Regions from separate parts of the Priestia aryabhattai genome, predicted to be linked through region 2. Evidence: riboswitches for the same ligand, from Rfam matches in the RefSeq annotation. Region 2 holds a riboswitch; each other region holds the start of a gene.
What was found. Region 2 has a riboswitch for cobalamin ahead of M3225_RS09485 (cobyric acid synthase). Riboswitches for the same ligand answer to the same signal wherever they lie in the genome.

Region 1 (5,250 bases), on a different contig from region 2:
TAGTACACGGTCTTCAAAAATGGCAAGGCGGGATTGAAAATACAGTAGGGTTCTTTGATAGCCTAGGAATCCCTGGTTTCATGGCATACATTGTTGCAACGATTGAACTTGTAGGTGGGGTTCTTATTATTCTTGGTCTAGCAACAAGAGTCGTAGCTGCTTTATTTGTAGCGATTATGCTTGGCGCTATTTTCACAGCAAAGCTTAAAAGCGGATTTGTAGGCGGATTTGAGTTTGATATCGCCTTAATTGCAATGTCTGCTCACTTGTTTCTTGCAGGAAGCCAATTCCTTGCTCTTGATCAAGTGGTATTCAAAAAGAAAGAAACTGCCTTTTCTCTTCAAGAAGAAAGCAGTAAATAAAAAAAAGCTTATACTCTCCCAATATAAGCTTCTAACTTAATCCCCGCCTTTTGAGGCGGGGATTTTTATATTTGCAACAACAAATTCGCAAATAAAGAAGAACGCTCGGACAACGTATCAATTTGGATATGTTCATATTCCGCATGTATTCCTTTTCCGCATGCTCCCAATCCATCTAGTGTGGGAACGCCAATGGCCGCTGTAAAATTGCCATCGCTTCCGCCTCCAACAGCTGCTTCTTCTAATTTCATTCCCAGTTTGGCCGCGATTGACTGAGCGCATTCAAATAACTCTTCCGTTTGTTTAGACTTGACCATCGGAGGACGGTTCATGCCTCCCGTTACTTCTAGCTTAATCCCTTTTAAAATGGGGGTTAAATTCAAAATAATATCCGTCATGCGTTTAGCTTCTTCTTCTGTAGAAACACGTAAATCCACGTGCGCTTCTGCATATTCCGGCACTACATTTGTACCGCTGCCTCCCGTAAATGTCCCAACGTTCACCGTTGTACCTTTTTCGTAATCTGTTAAACCTTGAAGGAAAATCACTTGGCGCGCCAGCTCTTCAATAGCATTGATTCCTTCTTTGTGGTGATTACCCGCATGTGCTGCTCGTCCCCATACTTTTACGGTGAAAATTCCCGCTCCTTTGCGCGACGTTTTTAACGCGCCAGAACCCGCGACCGCAGGTTCTGCTACTAGCACTGCTTCACTTCTTTGTGCTTCTTCTTCAATATATTTTTTAGAAGAAATCGACCCAATCTCTTCATCTGAATTGCAGAAAAACACAATTTTTTTATCCAGCGCTAAGCCGAGCTCTTGAATCGCTTTAATCGCCCATATAGATTGCACAATGCCACCTTTCATGTCTAAAATTCCCGGACCGTACAGCTTGTTTCCCTCTGTTCTTAAGCTCAGCCTTCCCTTTTCCCATACCGTGTCAAAGTGACCAATGATTAAAAGCTGCTTTTCTCCTTCTCCAATCGTAAATTTCAAGTGGTTTCCTACTTCTTTTTCTTCTATGACTTCGTGCCCTACGCCTAGACGCTTTTGAAACAGCTGCGTTAAATACATTCCACACTGATCCACTAACTCTTTACTATAGGATGGTGATTCTTTTTTCACAAATCCAACTAAATCTTCAAGCATCTCTTGTTCATGTTCTTTTAAATAACTAAATACACTTTGTTCTACCATTACCTGACTCAAATCAATTCCTCCTCCAAACAACCCCTGCTGCCTGCATTCACTAATTTTATTTATCGTACGTATGAGTATGTTCTACGTTTCACATAACGATCTTAAATTATCCTTAATTATAATGGTTTTCAGACAATTTTCCATCCTTAAAATACAGATAATACTTTAACTTATTCATAACCGACCGAAAATAGCCATAAACTTCAACAAATTCATACAAAAAAGCTTCAATCTTCAACAGATTAAAGCTTTCATTTTATTAATTGACATTTATTTTGATATTTTTCCCTTTTGATTTCACACTCACAAAAACAAACATAGACACTAAGAAAATAAACAGAATAACGCCAACCATTTCAAAATTCACTTCGGCCCACGGATTAAAGAAAGTGAACGCTAAGTAGAATGACACACCATATGCGAGAATAACAATAACCCAGCCCATCAAGCGGGAAGCAGATTGTCCAAATTTACTCGATTCATTCACCATTTTATGTACAATCATTGAATCGATTGTATCTGTCAGCATCATGCCAAACATAAATACTAGCCCTAATAAAAGCGGCGTATACTTGCCTGTGTTCCCTACAGCTAGAGACCACACGGCCGTTTGACTGACCGTTTCGGCTGCTAAAGCAAACAACGCTCCTACAAGAATAATTAGGAAAGGATTAGTTGTTCCTTTTGCGATTTTCGGCATAAACTTCCCTTTTAATCCGCTCAGCTGAAACTCTTCCTCTTTATTTTTGGTTCGAAGCAAATGATATGCGTTTAATGTCCCAATTAGAAAAAGCGAGATAATTGATACCCAAGATGCAAAATGATCGAAATACGATGGAAACGTAAAATTTTTCATCACCACGCCCAGCACCCCAGCCGTGACGGCCACAATTCCTCCGTGACCTAGTGAAAACAGTGTTCCGACCCACGGGGCAAAACGGCTGCCCATTCGCCAATTATATCGGGTCTGGCCGTCGATAAAAGCCAAGTGATCGGCATCCAATCCGTGTCTGATTCCTAATAAAAAGACAAGTAAAAAAACTGATAAACCTTCCATTTCCTACACTCCTTTTTTTAAAATAAAACGTAAAAAAGCCTCAATTCTATAGAAATTGAGGATGTGTCGGTATATGAAAATAAACAGCAATTGCTCACTGCGTACCTTGATACACCGCCTCTTTCCTAGAAGAGTCAAGTGTACAGAATAGGTAGGTCTCCTGGCTTGAGATCATCATTTTCTACCGCCTTCCCCATTTTGAGTGACGATATGATAGAAAACTCCCTGCTTACAGTGGCTGGACCGCTCGAGATTTGCACTCGATTCCCTGTTACCTCTTACGCTATGTAAGAGCACCTAAACTGTGCGAATGATTTCATTTTCTTCCTCATTATACTAGTACTGCTTACAAATGAATAGAGAAAATTCAAATAAAAAAATCCCGCTAAGCTTTATATGCTTAGCAGGATTTTTAAAGCAATTAAACTACTTCTACTGTGACGTCTACGTTACCGCTGATTGCTTTTGAATACGGGCAGTATGAGTGAGCTAGGTCTACATATTTTTTCGCTGTTTCTAAATCTAGTCCTTCGATATGAGCTTCAAGCGCTACTCCAATTTTTACTCCTTGATCAGCTTTATCTGGAAGCAGCTGAACCGTAGCTTTTACTTCACTGCTTTTGATTTCTACGCTGTGTTTTTTCAACATAAATTCTAACGCACTGTTGAAACAAGCACTGTATCCAGCTGCAAATAGCTGCTCTGGGTTTGTTGCTGTTGTTGCTTCTCCACCAAGCGCTGGAGGTGTTGCAACATCCAAATTAAAGATGTTATCTAAAGAATGAACTTCTCCTGTTCTTCCACCTGTGTTAACGACTGTTGTTTCATATAAAGCTTTCATGTATAAACCTCTCTTCTTTTTTATTAAAAGTTTTTCATTTATCGTTTCCGTAATTTAATTGTACACAATTCAATTTTAAAAAACAAGTATTAAATGCATTAAAAATTCCCCAATAAAAAAAGCCGCATATTTGCGACTTTTTCTTAATAATATTGAGACTGTTCGTCATAAGCTGATTTTCGAAAAATAGACAGGTTGGTAATAGCCCTCATCAGTTTCGTATTAAAAATAACATAATGAATAAATAACGCCAACACGCAGCCTAAAATGGCTCCTGTTAATACATCGAATGGATAGTGAACACCTACCCATACGCGTGAAAATGCAATGAGTGCACCCATTACAACCCACATGCGCCCTGAACGCTTGAAGTGCAGCCAAATGGTAAAAGTGATAACTAATGCAGATGTAGCATGATCGCTTGGAAATGAAGAATTCGCGGCGTGATCAATAAGCTGATTCACGTGGTGAGAGATAAACGGACGATCTCGATAAGCAAATAAACTAATCACTTTATTGATAAAGACTCCTGTGGCACAAGCACATAAGGCTTGAAATGCTATAACACGGCTGCCGTTTTTATTAATAAGTAAAAACAAGCCGAGTAAAACGATAAGTACATACTGGGCATAATCTGCAAAGAATACCATCAGCGAATCTACAAACTTCACATGCGAGGCATACTGATTCACCGCGTGGAAAATGGTATAATCTACTGAATTAATAGCTGATAACATAATCGAAATCCTTTCTTATTTTTAAATGTCATTAGCTATCTTATCAGTTTCTTGAGAAAATGAACATGATTTTGTCAGAAGCTTCCTAACTGGTATTTATAAATAACGTATTTTAATTTCTTACTTATTTTCTTAACTCTTGCTGATAAAAGGCCGAATAGTAAATCAATAGGCTTTCGCTCATCAACTTACTTGTGAGTGATCCACAACATTTTTTTGCAAAAAGATTTCTTCCAAAGAAGGTTCTTCTACGTGAACTTGATAAATGTCGATGCCGCATTGAATCAATTCGCGAATAATAAGAGGGATATTTCTTTCTTTTTGAAGCATCACTTTTGTGTACGTGTGATGGTATTCAACTTCGGGACTCAACGTACGGAAAAACTGTTGAATATATTCTTTGTGGCTGTTTGGATAAGGATCATGTTTGATAATCACCGTTTTTTTCGCTTGATATTGAAAGCGGAGCTCTTCCATTGTACCTTCTATTAAAATGACGCCATTTTTCATAATCGCTACACGTGTACAAATCTTCTCGACTTCATTTAAATTATGAGACGTCATAAAAATCGTCTTGCCTTGACCTTTAAGTTCTCTTATTAGTTCATGAATGTGAAGAGCAGATTCAACATCTACTCCAGAAGTTGGTTCATCTAAAAAGATAATATCTGGGTCTGTTACAATTGCTTGAGCAATTCCTAACTTCTTTTTCATTCCAAATGAAAAATTTCCAACTTTCTGATGCTCATGTCCTTCTAAGCCTACTTTCTTCAGTATATTACTACAGTGTTCATTGGAAAAGCGATGGCCGTTTATCTTTACAAAATAGCGCAGGTGATTGAGCGCTGTCATCTCATCGTAAAAGTTGGCATAGTCAGGAAGAACGCCTATTTTCTTCTGAAGCTCTAAATCAATATCACTCTGTCCCAGCAGCGTAAATTCTCCTGCTGAAGGAAATGAAACGCCGGTAAGCATATTAATAAATGTAGACTTTCCTGCTCCGTTTCTTCCTAAAAACCCGTAAATTTCTCCTTGTGGGACTTGTAAATTAATA
Region 2 (5,250 bases):
GGGTCGGCAAGAGAATTTCTTAATAGTCCTTGAAAAGCAGCACCTGCTATAGAAAGCGAAGCTCCTACTAAAAATGCCACCAGTACTCTTGGAAATCGAATTTGCCAAATGATTAAATCCATATTTTCCGGACCGCGATATAAGGATAATCCGGTAAGGTGGCCAATAATAATTTTGATTGTATCTCCTACGGTTAACGAAACCGTACCAATAAATACGCCCATGATAACCGAAGTACATACAATAAATAAACTCACTATGTATAAAATAGATGTTTTGTTAAAAAAGATACGTTTAAAAATCAATACTTTCAGCTCCTCTAGGAAACGAGGCGTGATGTTTTACATTACATTAACCATTCATTTTCCTGTCCATAAACCATGTTTCCACCATACATAGAGTTGGAAACAATCATCTTTTATTTGTTATGAGTGCTAGACTGTTGAACTAGACAACATAGAATAGCGTACTAAAAATTCTGGTAAAAAAACAAGTGAAAGCCTCTGCAAGCTATACTTTTTGTGCTTGCTCCGGGCTTTTATAGTTGTCTATTAAATGATACAGCTTTTCCATATCTATAGCTTCTCGCACATACGCCGCTGCTTTTGAAAAAGACTCATCTTTTTGCAGGCGGCTGTTAAATGTATCCGTAATGGGCGGCAATTTTTTATGTTTACGAATTTGATTAAGCAAAGCTCTGCGCAAAGTATCATTATGAAAGACATCATGAACATACGTACCAATGACGTTTTCTTTAACCGTTCCTTCTTTTTCATCATCGACCACTGCAAAAGCCTCCGTCATGCTCTTAGAAACCGTCTTTCCCATATGAATTTCGTAGCCTTCAATCGAAACTTTTTCACTCTCTAGCTGAACGTATCCAGAAACTCTTTCTGTTTTTTTGCTGGTAGTCATAATGGTTTCCACCGGAAGCAAACCCAGCCCTTTAATAGATTCAATTCGGGACTCTACTGCATCGGGATCTGTAATCGTCTCACCTAACATTTGATATCCTCCGCAGATGCCAATAACGTGAACGTTCGTTGTGTTCAAGACTTGATTAATTGCTAGACCCAGGCCGCTTTCTTGTAAAAACTGCGCATCTTCAATCGTATTTTTACTTCCTGGTAAAACAATTAAATCAGGCGTACCTAATTGTGACGGCTTGGTTACAAGTCTCACATGACAGTCTTCTTCTAAGCTTAGAGGGTCGATGTCTGTAAAATTTGAGATGCGTGGATACGAGATAACCGCAATATCGATTTCTTTTAACGGATTCACAAGCGTTGAGTAATTTCTGAGTGATAACGAATCTTCAGCGTCAATTTCCACGTCGTGCATATAAGGAATAACTCCTAGTACCGGAACACCTGTGTATTCTTCAAACCACTTCAACCCCGGTTTTAAAAGCTCTAAGTCTCCTCGGAATTTATTGATTAACACCCCGATAACTCTAGACTTGTGTTCATCTGGAAGCAATTGAAGAGTACCCACTAAGCTTGCAAAAACCCCTCCTTTATCAATATCTCCTACTAACACAACAGGGGCTTCGGCTATCTTTGCTACGCGCATATTCACGAGTTCCCGATCGTTTAAATTCACTTCAGCAGGACTTCCAGCACCTTCAATCACAATTCGATCATAATGATTTGCAAGCTCTTTATAAGCCTCTGTGATAACGTTCAAACCTTCATTAAAAAATTCTTGCCGATACTGAAAAGCAAACATATTACGAAGCGGCTTTCCATGAACGACAATTTGAGATTCATGATCACGAGTTGGTTTAATTAAAATAGGGTTCATATTGGTTGTTGCTTCTACTCCAGCCGCTTCTGCTTGAATTCCTTGCGCTCTGCCAATTTCTTTTCCATCCATTGTAATGTATGAATTGAGCGCCATATTTTGCGATTTAAACGGTGCAGTTTGATAGCCGTCTTCTTTAAAAATGCGGCAAAATGCTGTAGCAATCATGCTTTTTCCAGCGTCTGAGTGCGTTCCTTGAATCATAAGAGGTTTTCCTTTTTTCACTTTATCCACTCCCTATCACATAAAAAAACCTTAACTGTAAAAGTCAAGGTTTGGTCATGCGCTCATTAACACATTGTCTTGACTTATTTCTCCCACCGAAAAATAAGGGGTTTTTAAAAGCAGGTCTCCTGGCTTATGCTTCATTTTACTTCTGCTCCCTTCCTAGTTTAACTAGTGGGTCTTTGCAGGTTCATCCACATTTACAGTAGCGGGGGCTGCACCGGATTTACACCGATTTCCCTATTATCCTCCTTAGAGGCACTTTTAAAATCATTTATTCTTTATTGTAACGAATTTTATAACCATTCACAATAACAATTTTCTTCTATTATTATATATTACTGTGTTTATACTTATTTGGATCTCGTATGCTATAATAACAATTATTTTCCAAACATCTTATGTAATAGCTAGGAAGGTGCTCACAGTTGAAGAAAAAAATAATTTATATCTTTATTAGTTTGCTTGTTCTTTATATAGCAATCATATCTTTTTTTATGTATCAAATAGCTCACAAGCCTGTTCCACAAAAAGCAGATTACGTGCTCATTTTAGGTTCTAAAGTAGATGGAGATCAAATGTCTCCTAGTTTAAAAGAACGAGTAAAGACGGCTTTATCTTATTTACAAACACATAAACAAACAAAAGTCATCGTAACGGGTGGAAAAGGATCCGATGAAGAAATCTCTGAAGCAGAAGCAGCCTATCGTTTTCTACGAAAAGAAGGAATTGAAAAGGATCGAATTATAAAAGAAGACCAGTCAACTTCTACTTTTGAGAATTTTACTTTCACTAAAAAGAAAGTCGATATTCAAAATAAAAAAGTAGTGCTTGTTAGCAGTGATTTTCATTTATTTCGCTCCTCTATTATTGCCAAGCGTCAAGGCTTTCACATATATCCTTTAGGTGCAAAAACACCTAACTCAATTAAACTTCAAGCCTACTTTCGTGAGTATGCTGCTATTTTAAAAACATGGCTGTTTGATAAATAAATAGAGTACACGCCTATATAAACGAAAAAACACGGCATGAATTCATGCCGTGTTTTTTATTAGTCATCTGTATCGATAACTGCTTTTGGTAAACCTGTATATTTCGCCCAGTAGAAAATACCGAGGGAAACGAGAGCAATTAAAATTAAGTCAAGTGGGTTGCTTAGCACACCTTGTCCTCCACCAAATGAACCTAGGTAAGAGATAACAAGCATAATAATATAATAAGCAACTAGCCACCACGCAGATTTAAGCTGCTGTGCAAATTTTACAACGTCAGTTGGTACGTATTTTTTAAACGCTACGTAGATAACGACCATTAGAAGCTGTGATCCTAGAAGCCAAGAAATTGTCGTCCACCCTGACCAATACACGATGTAGGAACAGAAGATAAATGAAACAGGAGCAATAACACTCATACCTTTTAATTTAAAAGGCTTTTTAAGGTCTTTTGCATTTACTCTGAATGCAGCAGCTGAAATTGGCGCAATAGCATAAGACAGAATAAGTGCTACTGAACATACGTTTACTAGTGCTTCCCACGAAGGAAATGGCAGTGTCCAGAATACAGACATTCCAAATGATAGCCATAGTGACGCACGTGGAATTCCTGTTTTCTTATCTACTTTTGAGAAACGTTTAAATAGTGTTCCATTACGAGACCAAGCATAAACTAGACGAGAAGTTGTATTCATAAAGATGTTCCCGTTACCGCCTGGTGATAAAATAGCATCAAAAATAACAAGCGTTACTAACCAGCCAAGGCCTAGAATAAGTGCAATATCTTTAAATGGTAAAGAGAATTGCTCTTGAATTGTTCCCCATCCTCCTGATAGCATATCAGACGGAATGTTACCAATGAACAATACTTGCAGTGCTGTGTAAATAATCGCTGAAAGTACAATACAGATAATTAGCGCGATTGGAATATTACGCTGCGGATTTTTAACTTCACTGGCTACAGAAACAATAGGGTGAAGTCCTAGGTAGGCAAACATAACGCCACCTGTTGAAATGGCTGCTTGAATACCATTAAAACCAAACGGAGCAAAATCGCCAGTTGTAAAGTTAGCTGATTTGAAGTGATAAGCTAACACGACGATAATTGTAAGAGGAACCGCATATTTGAACACAGATATAATGACATTTGACTTAGCAAATGCTTTTACACTTACGTAGTTAATGATAAAAAATAGCGTTAACAACGCGAACTGAAATAACCAGCCAATTGTAGTAGGCGATTCAGAACCATGTTTAGTTAGACCAGGAAGCCAAAAAGCAACATACTGACGTACAGCCGTTACCTCGATGGCAATCAAACTAGTGTAAGCAATAATGGTAATGAATGAAATTAAGTAACCCACTAAGTGACCATGTGAGTAAACTGGATAACGGATAATTCCACCGGTACGCGGCAGCGCTGCTCCAAGTTCAGCATACACTAAACCGATAAGTAAAATAATGACTCCGCCAATCAGCCACGAAAAACTTCCGGCTGGACCAGCCTTTGACGCTACGTTACTAACCGCAAATAACCAGGCGGAACCAAAAATAGCTCCCATCCCAATTAACGTTAGGTCAAGTAACGATATTGATTTTTTAAACTTTCCTTGATCAGACATAAAATCCTCCTTTAAAATTCCCACTCCACATACCTAACGCCCTTGCGTCCGATATGGGATTCTTTACATCATCCTCCTCTTACTAAGACCTCACAAGTGGATATGTTAACAAATATTCTCTAAAAAACCAAGTTAAAAACTTTATTTTTTTGCAAAACATCATTGAATTGTTTATGTATAACGCATAAATTCCACAGAAGATTTGAGGACTACTCCCCTTATTTAACCGCATTTTTCTTAGGTTAAACATAAAAGAATATTCAAACTATTCTTCGTAAAAAAAAGCTTGAAATTAGAAAATCCCAAGCTTTTTTTGTGATTATTTAAATACTTTTACACGTTCACTTAGCGCTTGAAACTCTTTTTCTCCCGCCGGTGCCACAGGATTACCAAATGGCATTTGGGCAATCAGCTTCCATGAACTTGGAATATGCCAAGCTGCTTTTACTTCATCGTCAATCAATGGATTGTAATGTTGTAAAGTTGCTCCTAGGCCTTCCAGCTCAAGTGCTGTCCAGATTACATGCTGCAGCATACCTGATGATTGGTTAGACCAAACTGGGAAATTTTCGCTATAAGATGCGAATTGTTTTTGCAACCCTTCAATT
Region 3 (5,250 bases), on a different contig from region 2:
CGATTATTTCGGTTGTCACTTCCATGCTATCCAATATGCTTGATGAATTAGCTGAACGGAAATATCCAAATACATTTCGCTGTATGCTTTTAGGAGGGGGACCCGCACCGCTTACCATTTTAGAGGCTTGTGTGACTAAAGAGATTCCTGTTTATCAAACATATGGAATGACAGAGACATCTTCACAGTTCGTTACGCTCTCACCTGAAGATAGTTTGCGAAAACTTGGATCAGCAGGTAAACCATTATTTCCATGTGCAATGAAAATTGTAGATGAGAATGGAAATGAAACACGTGAAGCAGGAGAGATTATTGTTAAAGGTCCAAATGTTACAAAAGGATATTTAAACAAACCTGAAGCTACTAAAAAAGCCCTTCAACAAGGTTGGTTCTATACAGGAGATATCGGGAAAGTGGATGAAGAAGGCTTTCTATATGTATTAGACAGACGTTCGGACCTCATTATTTCAGGTGGAGAAAATGTATATCCAGCTGAAATTGAAAATGTTTTATTGAAGCATCCCACTGTTAAAGAGGCCGGTGTAACAGGAGTAGCCGATGAAAAATGGGGACAAGTTCCAGCAGCATGCATTGTTACAAATGAAGATGTTTCAGATGAAGAGTTATCTTTACACATTCAACAATTTTTAGCAAAGTACAAACTTCCAAAGTATTTCGTACGAGTAGAGGAACTGCCAAGAACGGCCTCTAATAAAATCATACGCCGGAAGCTATCATCGTTCATACAGAAAGGGAATTAATCGATGATTATAAAAAAAGTACATCTTTATAAAATTGACATGAAGCTTCTTTCCCCTTTTTCAACAAGCTATGGTACGGTGCAGGATCGAGAATTGATTTTGCTTGAAGTAGAAGATGAAAAAGGATTTACAGGGTGGGGAGAAGTCGTTGCTTTTTCATCTCCTTGGTATACGGAAGAAACGATTCAGACATGTTTTCATATGTTAGACGATTTTTTAATTCCTTCGCTTCTTCATCAGCAAGTTCAAAAACCAGAGGATGTTCAAAAGTTATTCAAACCTCTAAAGCGAAACAACATGGCTAAAGCAGCTTTGGACTGTGCTGTATGGGATTTGTATGCAAAGCGGCAAAATAAGCCGTTAGCTGAAGTAATTGGCGGAGTAAGGCCTGCTGTAGAAGCTGGAGTGGTAGTTGGCTTAAATGATATTTCCATAATGAAAGAACAAATAAAGACTTACATGAAAGATGGCTATAAGCGCTTTAAAGTGAAAATTAAGCCAGGTGCTGACTATGAGTTACTAAAACAAATTCGGGATGAATTTCCAACCATTCCTCTTATGGCTGATGCTAATTCAGCCTATACGTTAAGCGATAGTGATTCATTGAAAAAACTAGATGAATTGAATTTAATAATGATCGAACAGCCGTTAAGTTCTGATGATATCCTTGATCATCGATTATTGCAAAAGCAAATGAAGACGCCGATTTGCTTAGATGAAAGTATTGTGAGCTATGAAGATGCACGTCATGCAATCGAACAAAAAAGCTGTAAGATTATCAATGTGAAAATCGGTCGAGTTGGCGGAATGTCCGTAGCAAAGCAGATTCATGATTTATGCGCCCAGCACGGTGTAAGGCTTTGGGTGGGAGGAATGTTAGAAGCTGGGATTTCACGAGCTCATAACATCGCCCTTGCCACACTGCCTTCTTTCACGATACCAGGTGACATTTCTGCGTCGTCTCGCTATTGGGAAAAAGATATTATTAAGCCCGAAGTAGAGGTAGAAGCCGGAGTAATAAAGGTGAAGGCAAAACCGGGGATAGGATACGATATTGATAAAAAGTTTATAAAAAAAATCACAGCATTTGAAAAAGAATACAAATAATTAAAAACCGTTTTTTTTATGAAAAACGGTTTTTTTTATTGACGTTGTCAATGTTTAGTAGAAAAATAGGACAAATTTTTTAAAAAGAGCACATTGTTCCATCAAGCGTGTCAAAACATGTTATGATGGAATAGTTTGATGAAAAAAGTCGAAGGGTTTTATCGTAAAAAACAAAATTATTTTAGAAAATAGGTTGATAGTTTTCTAAGTTGTCCTATATAATGTGTTTATAACATAACACAATATGTTGTTTTGGAATTGATGATAAAATACTATATTTTGTGTTTTCCAGTGAAAAAGGTGTCTGATAAAAAGACTTAAAAGGGAATTTGGTGAAAATCCAAAGCTGTCCCCGCAACTGTGAATGCTGATGAAATAAGGAGATCCACTGTGAGTAAACATCATGGGAAGGCCTTAAAGTAAAAAGAAGCATAAGTCAGGAGACCTGCCTTTTTTATGTCGTTTTATCTTCTTCGGGAGGTGAGAGGGTAGAGCGAGGATTGAGAAAAGACTTAGTGTCTTCTTCTATCTTCGTTCTATTCGCTCACCGAGGTACGGTGAGCGATTTTTTATTTTGAAGTGAAGAGAGGAGCCATATTTATGGTGAATACATTAAAGCCTACAATTCTACATGAATTAACTGCATATATTGAACGTTTAAAAAAAGAATTTACGCAGCTTGATTTTTCTTTGTATGAGGAAAAGGTTATTCAAACTGTTACAGTAAAGGAAAATATGACGGACGAAAAGGTTGCAAACGTACTAATTTTGGCAGCCCTAGAGCGTATTTCAATGGAAGAACCAGATTGGACGTACGTAGCGGCAGACGTCTACTTAAACGAACTATATCGAAAAGCAGCGGACAACCGAGGCTATGATAAAAAAGAGAAGTACGGTTCGTTTTATCAGCTTATTCAAGAATTAACAAAAATCGGCATTTATAATAAACAACTATTAAAAACATATACAGAAGAAGAAATTAATGAAATTGCTTCAGTCATTATTCCTGAACGCGATCGTTTATTTACATACATTGGATTGTTGACATTAGCAGATCGCTATTTAGCGACATCGCATGATAAGCGCGTATACGAACTACCGCAAGAACGTTTTCTTATCATTGCTATGACGCTGATGTCTCAAGAAAAGAAAGAAAATCGAACAGCATTAGTAAAAGAAGCATACTGGGCGCTTTCTAGTCTATATATGACGGTTGCTACCCCAACACTTTCAAACGCAGGAAAGAGCTATGGACAGCTATCTAGCTGCTTTATTGATACGATTGATGACAGCTTACGCGGTATTTACGATAGCAATACAGATTTGGCCACACTTAGTAAAAATGGAGGCGGAATTGGTGTATACCTCGGTCATATTAGAAGCCGAGGAAGTGATATAAAAGGTTTTAAAGGCGTATCATCAGGAACAATTCCATGGATGAAACAGCTAAATAATACGGCTGTAAGTGTCGATCAGCTAGGTCAACGACAAGGAGCTATTGCCGTATATTTAGACGTATGGCATAAAGACATCTTTTCATTCTTAGACGCGCGTTTGAACAATGGTGACGAACGCCAGCGCACGCATGATTTATTCACTGGCGTATGTTTGCCAGATTTGTTTATGGAAAAAGTAGAAGCACGTGAAGACTGGCATTTATTCGATCCTCACGAAGTTCGTACGCTGATGGGCTACTCGTTAGAAGATTTTTATGATGAAGAAGAAGGCAGCGGTTCGTTCCGCACTCGTTACGCTGAGTGTGTAAATAATGAACAGCTTTCAAGAGAAACAGTACCTGCTATTGAAATCTTCAAGCGCATTATGATTTCGCAGCTTGAAACCGGAACGCCTTATATGTTCTATCGTGATACGGTTAACCGAGCTAATCAAAACCGCCACGCGGGCATGATTTACTGCAGCAACTTATGTACAGAAATCACGCAAAACCAAAGTACAACGGTAGTAACAGAGGAAATTACGGAAGACGGAAAAATTATCATTACAAAGAATCCGGGCGATTTTGTCGTATGTAATCTTTCTTCTATTAACTTAGCTAGAGCCGTAACTGAAGATGTGCTTGAACGTTTAATTCCAATTCAAGTACGCATGCTTGATAATGTTATTGAGCTAAATGATTTGCCGGTACTTCAAGCAAAGCTAACGAATCAAAAGTACCGCGCAGTGGGGCTTGGCACATTTGGTTGGAACCATTTGCTTGCCTTAAAGAAAATAGCATGGGAGACAGATGAAGCGGTAGCATATTGCGATGAATTGTATGAACAAATTTCTTACTTAACCGTCCAGGCAAGCATGAACTTAGCTAAAGAAAAAGGCGCATATCCATTATTTAAAGGCTCAGATTTTGAGTCAGGCGCTTATTTTGAAACACGTGAATACACAAGCGAGGCGTGGAATGAACTGCGTAACGAAGTTCAAAGCAATGGGATAAGAAATGGATACTTAATGGCTGTAGCACCTAATTCATCAACATCTATTATCGCCGGTTCTACTGCAAGTATTGATCCGATTTTCCGTAAGTTTTATTCAGAGGAAAAGAAAAATTATAAAATTCCGGTGACGGCACCAGATTTATCACCAGCAACAAACTGGTATTATAAGTCCGTTTATTTAATTGATCAGCACTGGAGCATTAAGCAAAATGCAAAGCGACAGCGCCATATTGATCAATCCATTTCATTCAACTTATATGTACAAAACGATATCCGAGCAAAAGAGTTACTGGATCTTCATATGACGGCATGGAAAGAAAAATTAAAAACGACCTACTACGTACGTTCAACATCAAGTGAAGTCATTGAAGAATGTGAAAGCTGTCATAGTTAAAAGGAGTGAATAATTGATGACAAGCATGTTAAAACGAGAATTAATGAACGAAACAGCTCCGAACCGCTCGACAGGAATTATCAACGGCAAGAGCTCAAATATTCTAAACTGGGATGACGTCCGATTTTCATGGGCGTTCCCTAAATACAAGCGTATGCTAGCTAATTTCTGGACGCCGTTTGAAATTAATATGGGTCAAGATATTAAGCAGTTCCCTCAGCTAACGGCTGACGAACAAGAGAGCTTTTTGAAAATTATTGGCTTGCTTGCGCTACTGGACAGTATTCAATCGGATTATGCTAGCAAAGTAGCTGACTATGTAACCGATTCTTCGATTAATGCTCTAATGATTATTTTAGCGCAGCAAGAAGTGGTTCATAATCATTCGTATTCATATGTATTATCAAGTCTTGTACCAAAAGGAAAACAAGATGAAGTATTTGAATACTGGCGTACAGATGAAAAGCTTCGAGCTCGAAATGACTTTATTACAAATGGATATAAAGCATTTAGCGAAGAAGCAACGGTTGAAAACTTT
Region 4 (5,250 bases), 470 kb from region 2:
ATTGCTCGCGTCTTTTTAGGTACAGCAGTAGGAACGGCTTCTTCTTTAGTTCCTGCATATATGTCAGAAATCGCACCTGCTAATATTCGCGGGAAGCTTTCGGGTTTGAACCAATTAATGATTGTAATTGGACTATTATTAAGCTATATCGTAGCCTTTATTTTTGAGCCGGTTCCAAACAGCTGGCGACTAATGCTTGGCAGCGCCGGTATTTTTGCGGTCGTATTATGCATCGGTATGATAAAGCTTCCAGAGTCACCTCGCTACTTAATTAAAAATGGGATGGGAGATAAAGCGCGTGAAGTTTTGCGTACGCTTCGTCCCTCAGCAGCTGAAGTGGAAGCTGAAGTGTCTGAAATTGAAAGCGTAGCTGTGCATGAAGAATCAGGCATCAAACAGCTGTTTCATAAAAAATTTCGTTTAGCTTTAATTATTGGCGTCGGAATGGCAACTTTTCAACAGATTCAAGGCGCAAACTCGATTGTTTATTATGCGACAAGCATTGCCCGTCAAGTGGGTTTAGCCCCGCAGGTAGCAGCTGGTTTTACGGTCATTGTTGGGGTAATCTTCGTCGTGACAACACTTATTTTTCTGCAGTTTGTTGATAAATACAACCGCCGTACCATTCTTACGGTTGGCGGAGCGGGAATGGCCCTTTCCTTTTTTACACCGGCTATTCTTGGAGCAGTAGGTGTTAATGAAGCCGTAGTTAACTGGGTTACGCTAATTGCACTTTGCTGCTTCATCCTTTGCTATGCGTTTTCTTGGGCGCCGCTTACTTGGATCATTGTAGGGGAAATTTTCCCGCTTTCTGTACGCGGAATCGGTGCTGGGATTTCGTCTGCCTTTAACTGGACGGGGTCACTGGCAGTTGGGCTTGTGTTCCCTATTTTAGCTGATCAGTTTAGCTTAGGCGTTATCTTTTCAACTTTCGGGATCATTTGTATTCTCGGATTATTCTTCATACGTTTTGTAGTTGTCGAAACAAAAGGACGGAGCCTAGAGCAAATTGAAACGGACATGGCAGCTCGCTCTGAAAGAAATTCTTTGAGTCCGGTTGAGCGTAATAAATACGTCTAATTGTCGTAAACGTTTTAAATGTAAGAATCCTTTGCTATCTCAGCAAAGGATTCTTTTTTTACGTAATGTGAATGATTCATAGATACGATAAAGGTATCTTTTTTTTAAAGTCTTTCTATGATTTACAGTAAGACTTTTGGCATATTCTACATAATTCTTAAAGAAACCTTGTAGCAGAAGGCTCAGTCAAACATTATAATAGATAATGAATGATGATATATCCTCTTTATTTGTCATATATTTGTATTACATATGTAATTGAAGCAAAACATTCACTTGATATACTGTTTAACGACTTAACTTTATCTGAAAATTTACAGTGAAATACCTGTTTATAGAGGCTTAGAACATACACAGCAAATGGAGGAGCTATAATGGCAAACGAAAAGATGAAAGAAGGACTTGATCGTTTTATTAAAGAAGATTTAAATGACCTTTTAGGTAGACTGTTCCCTTTAATGGACCGGGAGTGTGCCGAGGAAAAGAGAAAACTTATTGAAACAGCGGTAGAGTACATTTACTCATCAGGATACCATCAAGGAGCAAAAGACTTAATTGAAACACATCGAAAAGATGATTACAAAATGTTAAGGCAAAAATTAGCGTCAGCACCTCCTGAAAACTGATTTTTTTGAAATTTCTTTTGACAATGTAAATCTAAGGTGTTAAGATAACTCTACATTCAAAACATTATAAAAAATTAAAACTCTTATTGAGAGAGGCGGAGGGACTGGCCCTATGAAGCCCGGCAACCATTTAACGATCCTGTTAAAAAGGTGCTAAATCCTGCAAAGCGTATAGCTTTGACAAATAAGAGAGGATTTCATAGATACTATGCCTCTCTATTACGAATAGAGAGGCTTTTTATTTTATGTAATCCTGTTTTGAATGTAACAATTTTATAAAAATGCATCAGGTGCTGTGTAACGAATGTACGCAGCTTAAAAGGGAAGACCGGTGAAAATCCGGCGCGGTCCCGCCACTGTAATGGGGAGCAACTTATTAACCACTGTTTCATTCTGAAATGGGAAGGGATAGGAAGCGATGAACCTAAGTCAGGAGACCTGCCTGTTGTATGCACTTAAGCTCTACGGGATATAGAGAGGAGTGAGGAATACGTGTTGAGAAAAACAGGCTATCTCAACTCTAGTTAACGATGCGTATCATCTCTCTTTTCATTTCGAAAAGAGAGATTTTTTAGTTTAGCGGAAAAAAAGAAACTACAGGGAGTGGAAAAAATGAGCAGTGTAAAAAGTTCAAACTTAGGTTATCCAAGAATTGGTGAAAAACGAGAATGGAAAAAAGCGCTTGAGCAGTTTTGGGCAGGAAAGCTGGAGAAAGATGTATTTTTGCAAGAAATTGAAGCTCTTCGCCTTGAACATCTTAAAAAACAGCGTGACGCAGGAATTGAATTGATTCCAGTCGGCGATTTTAGCTTATACGATCACGTGTTAGATACAGCGGTTATGTTTGGTTTGGTGCCAAAACGTTTCAATTATGACGGAGGGCCGGTATCGCTTGAAACGTATTTTGACATAGCGCGAGGTACAAAAGGTGCAGTAGCATCTACGATGACAAAATGGTTTAACACAAATTATCACTATATCGTACCAGAGCTTGACGAAGCAAAGCCTGCTCTTGTAGAAAATCGCCCGCTTCAATTCTACAAAGAAGCAAAACAAAAGCTAAATATCAAAGGAAAGCCCGTTATTTTAGGGCCAGTGACATTTGTGAAGCTGTCGAAAGGGTATAAAGAAAGTGAGTTTGAAAAAATAGTTGAACAATTTGTTCCTCTTTATGCGACTATTTTAGCTGAGCTACAGGCAGAAGGCGTCGAGTGGGTACAGATGGATGAGCCGATTTTATCTACAACGCTATCAAAAGAAGACCTGGCGTTGTACAAAGAAGTCTATCAATCTTTGAATGAAGCGGCACCGAACGTAAAGGTTATTTTGCAAACGTATTTTGACAGCGTTGATTACTACAAAGAAGTTGTGTCTCTTCCTGTTCAAGGAATTGGTTTAGACTTTGTACATGACCGCGGAGAAAATCTCACTGCGCTTAATAAATATGGTTTTCCAACTGATAAAGTGCTTGCGGCAGGAGTTATTGACGGACGAAACATTTGGCGTGAAAATTTGGACGAACAGATTTTAACGCTTAGTGAAATTGAAGAAGTAGTATCAAAAGACCGTTTGATCCTACAGCCTTCATCGAGTCTATTACATGTTCCTGTCACGGTGAAAAGCGAAGAAACCATTGATCCAATTTTAAAGAACGCTCTATCCTTTGCAGATGAAAAGCTGAAGGAAATCACGCTGTTAACAAAAGCGGTGCAGCAAGGAAAAGAAACAATACAAGAAGAGATAAATGTAAGCAAACAGGCCATTCAAGCATTAAATCAATCATCTTTCCGAAATCATCAGGACGTGCAAGAAGCGCTGAAGCAACTCAGCTATAAAGCGGAGCGTCAAGCACCGTTTGACGTACGTCAGCGCGTTCAAAAAGAGGCTTTTCAACTGCCGCTTCTTCCAACCACAACAATTGGAAGCTTCCCGCAAACAAAAGAAGTGCGACGCGAGCGTATGAAGTGGCGGAAAGGTGAGTTAAGCAATGAAGCGTATGAAGCGTACATTAACGATGAAATAAAAAAATGGATTGAAATTCAAGAAGACATCGGCTTAGATGTGCTTGTGCACGGAGAGTTTGAACGAACGGACATGGTTGAGTACTTCGGTGAAAAATTAGGAGGCTTTCAGTTTACTAAGTTTGGCTGGGTGCAATCATACGGTTCTCGCTGCGTAAAGCCGCCGCTTATATACGGAGATGTATTCTATCAGCAGGCGATGACGATAAAAGAAACGGTCTATGCGCAATCTCTAACAAATAAGCCGGTTAAAGGAATGCTGACGGGTCCAATTACGATTTTAAACTGGTCGTTTGTGCGTGATGATATCTCGCGCTACGACGTGGCAAATCAAATTGCGCTTGCTCTTAGAAAAGAAGTGGAAGCACTGGAAAGTCAAGGCATCTCGATGATTCAAGTGGATGAACCGGCGCTTCGTGAAGGACTGCCGTTAAAACGAGAAAACTGGGAAAACTACTTGAACGCCGCGGTGTATGCGTTCAAGCTAGCCACGGTATCCGTGCAAAATGATACGCAAATTCATACGCATATGTGCTATTCAGAATTCGAAGAGATTATCGATGCCATCAAAGCGCTTGATGCCGACGTGATTTCCATTGAAACGTCTAAAAGCCACGGTGAATTAATTTATGCGTTTGAAGAACATACGTACAATCAAGGAATCGGACTTGGCGTGTACGATATCCACAGTCCGCGCATACCAAAGCTTGAAGAGCTGACGCGAAACATCGACCGCGCCTTGCAGGTCCTTGATCCTACATTGTTTTGGATTAATCCCGACTGCGGCCTTAAAACAAGAGGAATCAGTGAGACGGTCGAAGCCTTAAAAGTCATGGTTGCTTCAGCAAAGCAAACAAGACAAAATTTATTGCAAAACGTTCAATCGTAAGGAATCAAAAAACAAGCAGTGTAGAGGCTACACTGCTTGTTTTTATAGGGTTTTAAAAGCCCAGAAATATCCATTGACACTTCCCGTACATTTTTGTATCTTTTTAAAGTGTTTTTAAAATCAGGGAGGTACAACATGAGTAACAACAGCACACAGCACGTTAAAATTGTAACAGCTGATCCATCAGCGCTAGGCCTATTCGGACTTGCCATGGTGACACTCGTTGCATCGTTTCAAAAGCTTGGGGTAACCGATGGTGTTTCATTGGTATTGCCATGGGCGATTTTTTTAGGCGGAATAGGACAGTTAATCGCGTCTATTCAAGATTTCAAACATAATAATACCTTTGGCGCAACTGCTTTTGGTGCCTTCGGGTTATTTTGGTTAGGTGTAGCCATGACATGGCTTATTCAGCTTGGAGCATTTGGGGAAGCGCTAGCAAAAGCAGCGGATCCGAAGCAGCTCGCATTTGCTTTTGTAGGCTACTTTATCTTCAGCGTTTTTATGACAGTCGGAGCAATGGGCACTCATAAAGTATTATTTATTATTTTTGTGTTAATTGATTTCTTATTTATCGGATTATCGCTCAGTACATTTGGTGTGTCATATGAATATACGCACTTACTAGCAGCAG

Region 1: linked by a shared signal. The riboswitch ahead of M3225_RS23185 (HoxN/HupN/NixA family nickel/cobalt transporter) and the one ahead of M3225_RS09485 (cobyric acid synthase) in region 2 are both predicted to bind cobalamin.
Region 3: linked by a shared signal. The riboswitch ahead of M3225_RS06480 (ribonucleoside-diphosphate reductase subunit alpha) and the one ahead of M3225_RS09485 (cobyric acid synthase) in region 2 are both predicted to bind cobalamin.
Region 4: linked by a shared signal. The riboswitch ahead of metE (5-methyltetrahydropteroyltriglutamate--homocysteine S-methyltransferase) and the one ahead of M3225_RS09485 (cobyric acid synthase) in region 2 are both predicted to bind cobalamin.

Annotation. Positions count from the first base shown of each region.
Region 1 covers NZ_JAMBOQ010000006.1:59,723-64,972, reverse strand. Annotated here, with positions in the region: gene M3225_RS23195 (DoxX family protein) at 1-362, shown strand, start outside; gene M3225_RS23190 (M20 family metallopeptidase) at 428-1,591, opposite strand; gene M3225_RS23185 (HoxN/HupN/NixA family nickel/cobalt transporter) at 1,821-2,618, opposite strand; cobalamin riboswitch at 2,752-2,934, opposite strand; gene M3225_RS23180 (organic hydroperoxide resistance protein) at 3,040-3,459, opposite strand; gene M3225_RS23175 (undecaprenyl-diphosphatase) at 3,603-4,196, opposite strand; gene M3225_RS23170 (ABC transporter ATP-binding protein) at 4,380-5,250, opposite strand, start outside.
Region 2 covers NZ_JAMBOQ010000002.1:506,534-511,783, reverse strand. Annotated here, with positions in the region: gene M3225_RS09490 (FecCD family ABC transporter permease) at 1-305, opposite strand, end outside; gene M3225_RS09485 (cobyric acid synthase) at 511-2,037, opposite strand; cobalamin riboswitch at 2,130-2,309, opposite strand; gene M3225_RS09480 (YdcF family protein) at 2,457-3,020, shown strand; gene M3225_RS09475 (APC family permease) at 3,080-4,642, opposite strand; gene M3225_RS09470 (nitroreductase family protein) at 4,962-5,250, opposite strand, start outside.
Region 3 covers NZ_JAMBOQ010000001.1:1,253,130-1,258,379, reverse strand. Annotated here, with positions in the region: gene M3225_RS06490 (o-succinylbenzoate--CoA ligase) at 1-761, shown strand, start outside; gene menC (o-succinylbenzoate synthase) at 765-1,868, shown strand; cobalamin riboswitch at 2,150-2,335, shown strand; gene M3225_RS06480 (ribonucleoside-diphosphate reductase subunit alpha) at 2,469-4,712, shown strand; gene M3225_RS06475 (ribonucleotide-diphosphate reductase subunit beta) at 4,729-5,250, shown strand, end outside.
Region 4 covers NZ_JAMBOQ010000002.1:38,018-43,267, forward strand. Annotated here, with positions in the region: gene M3225_RS06765 (sugar porter family MFS transporter) at 1-1,080, shown strand, start outside; gene M3225_RS06770 (hypothetical protein) at 1,455-1,706, shown strand; SAM riboswitch class I at 1,787-1,897, shown strand; cobalamin riboswitch at 1,978-2,166, shown strand; gene metE (5-methyltetrahydropteroyltriglutamate--homocysteine S-methyltransferase) at 2,319-4,616, shown strand; gene M3225_RS06780 (acetate uptake transporter) at 4,752-5,250, shown strand, end outside.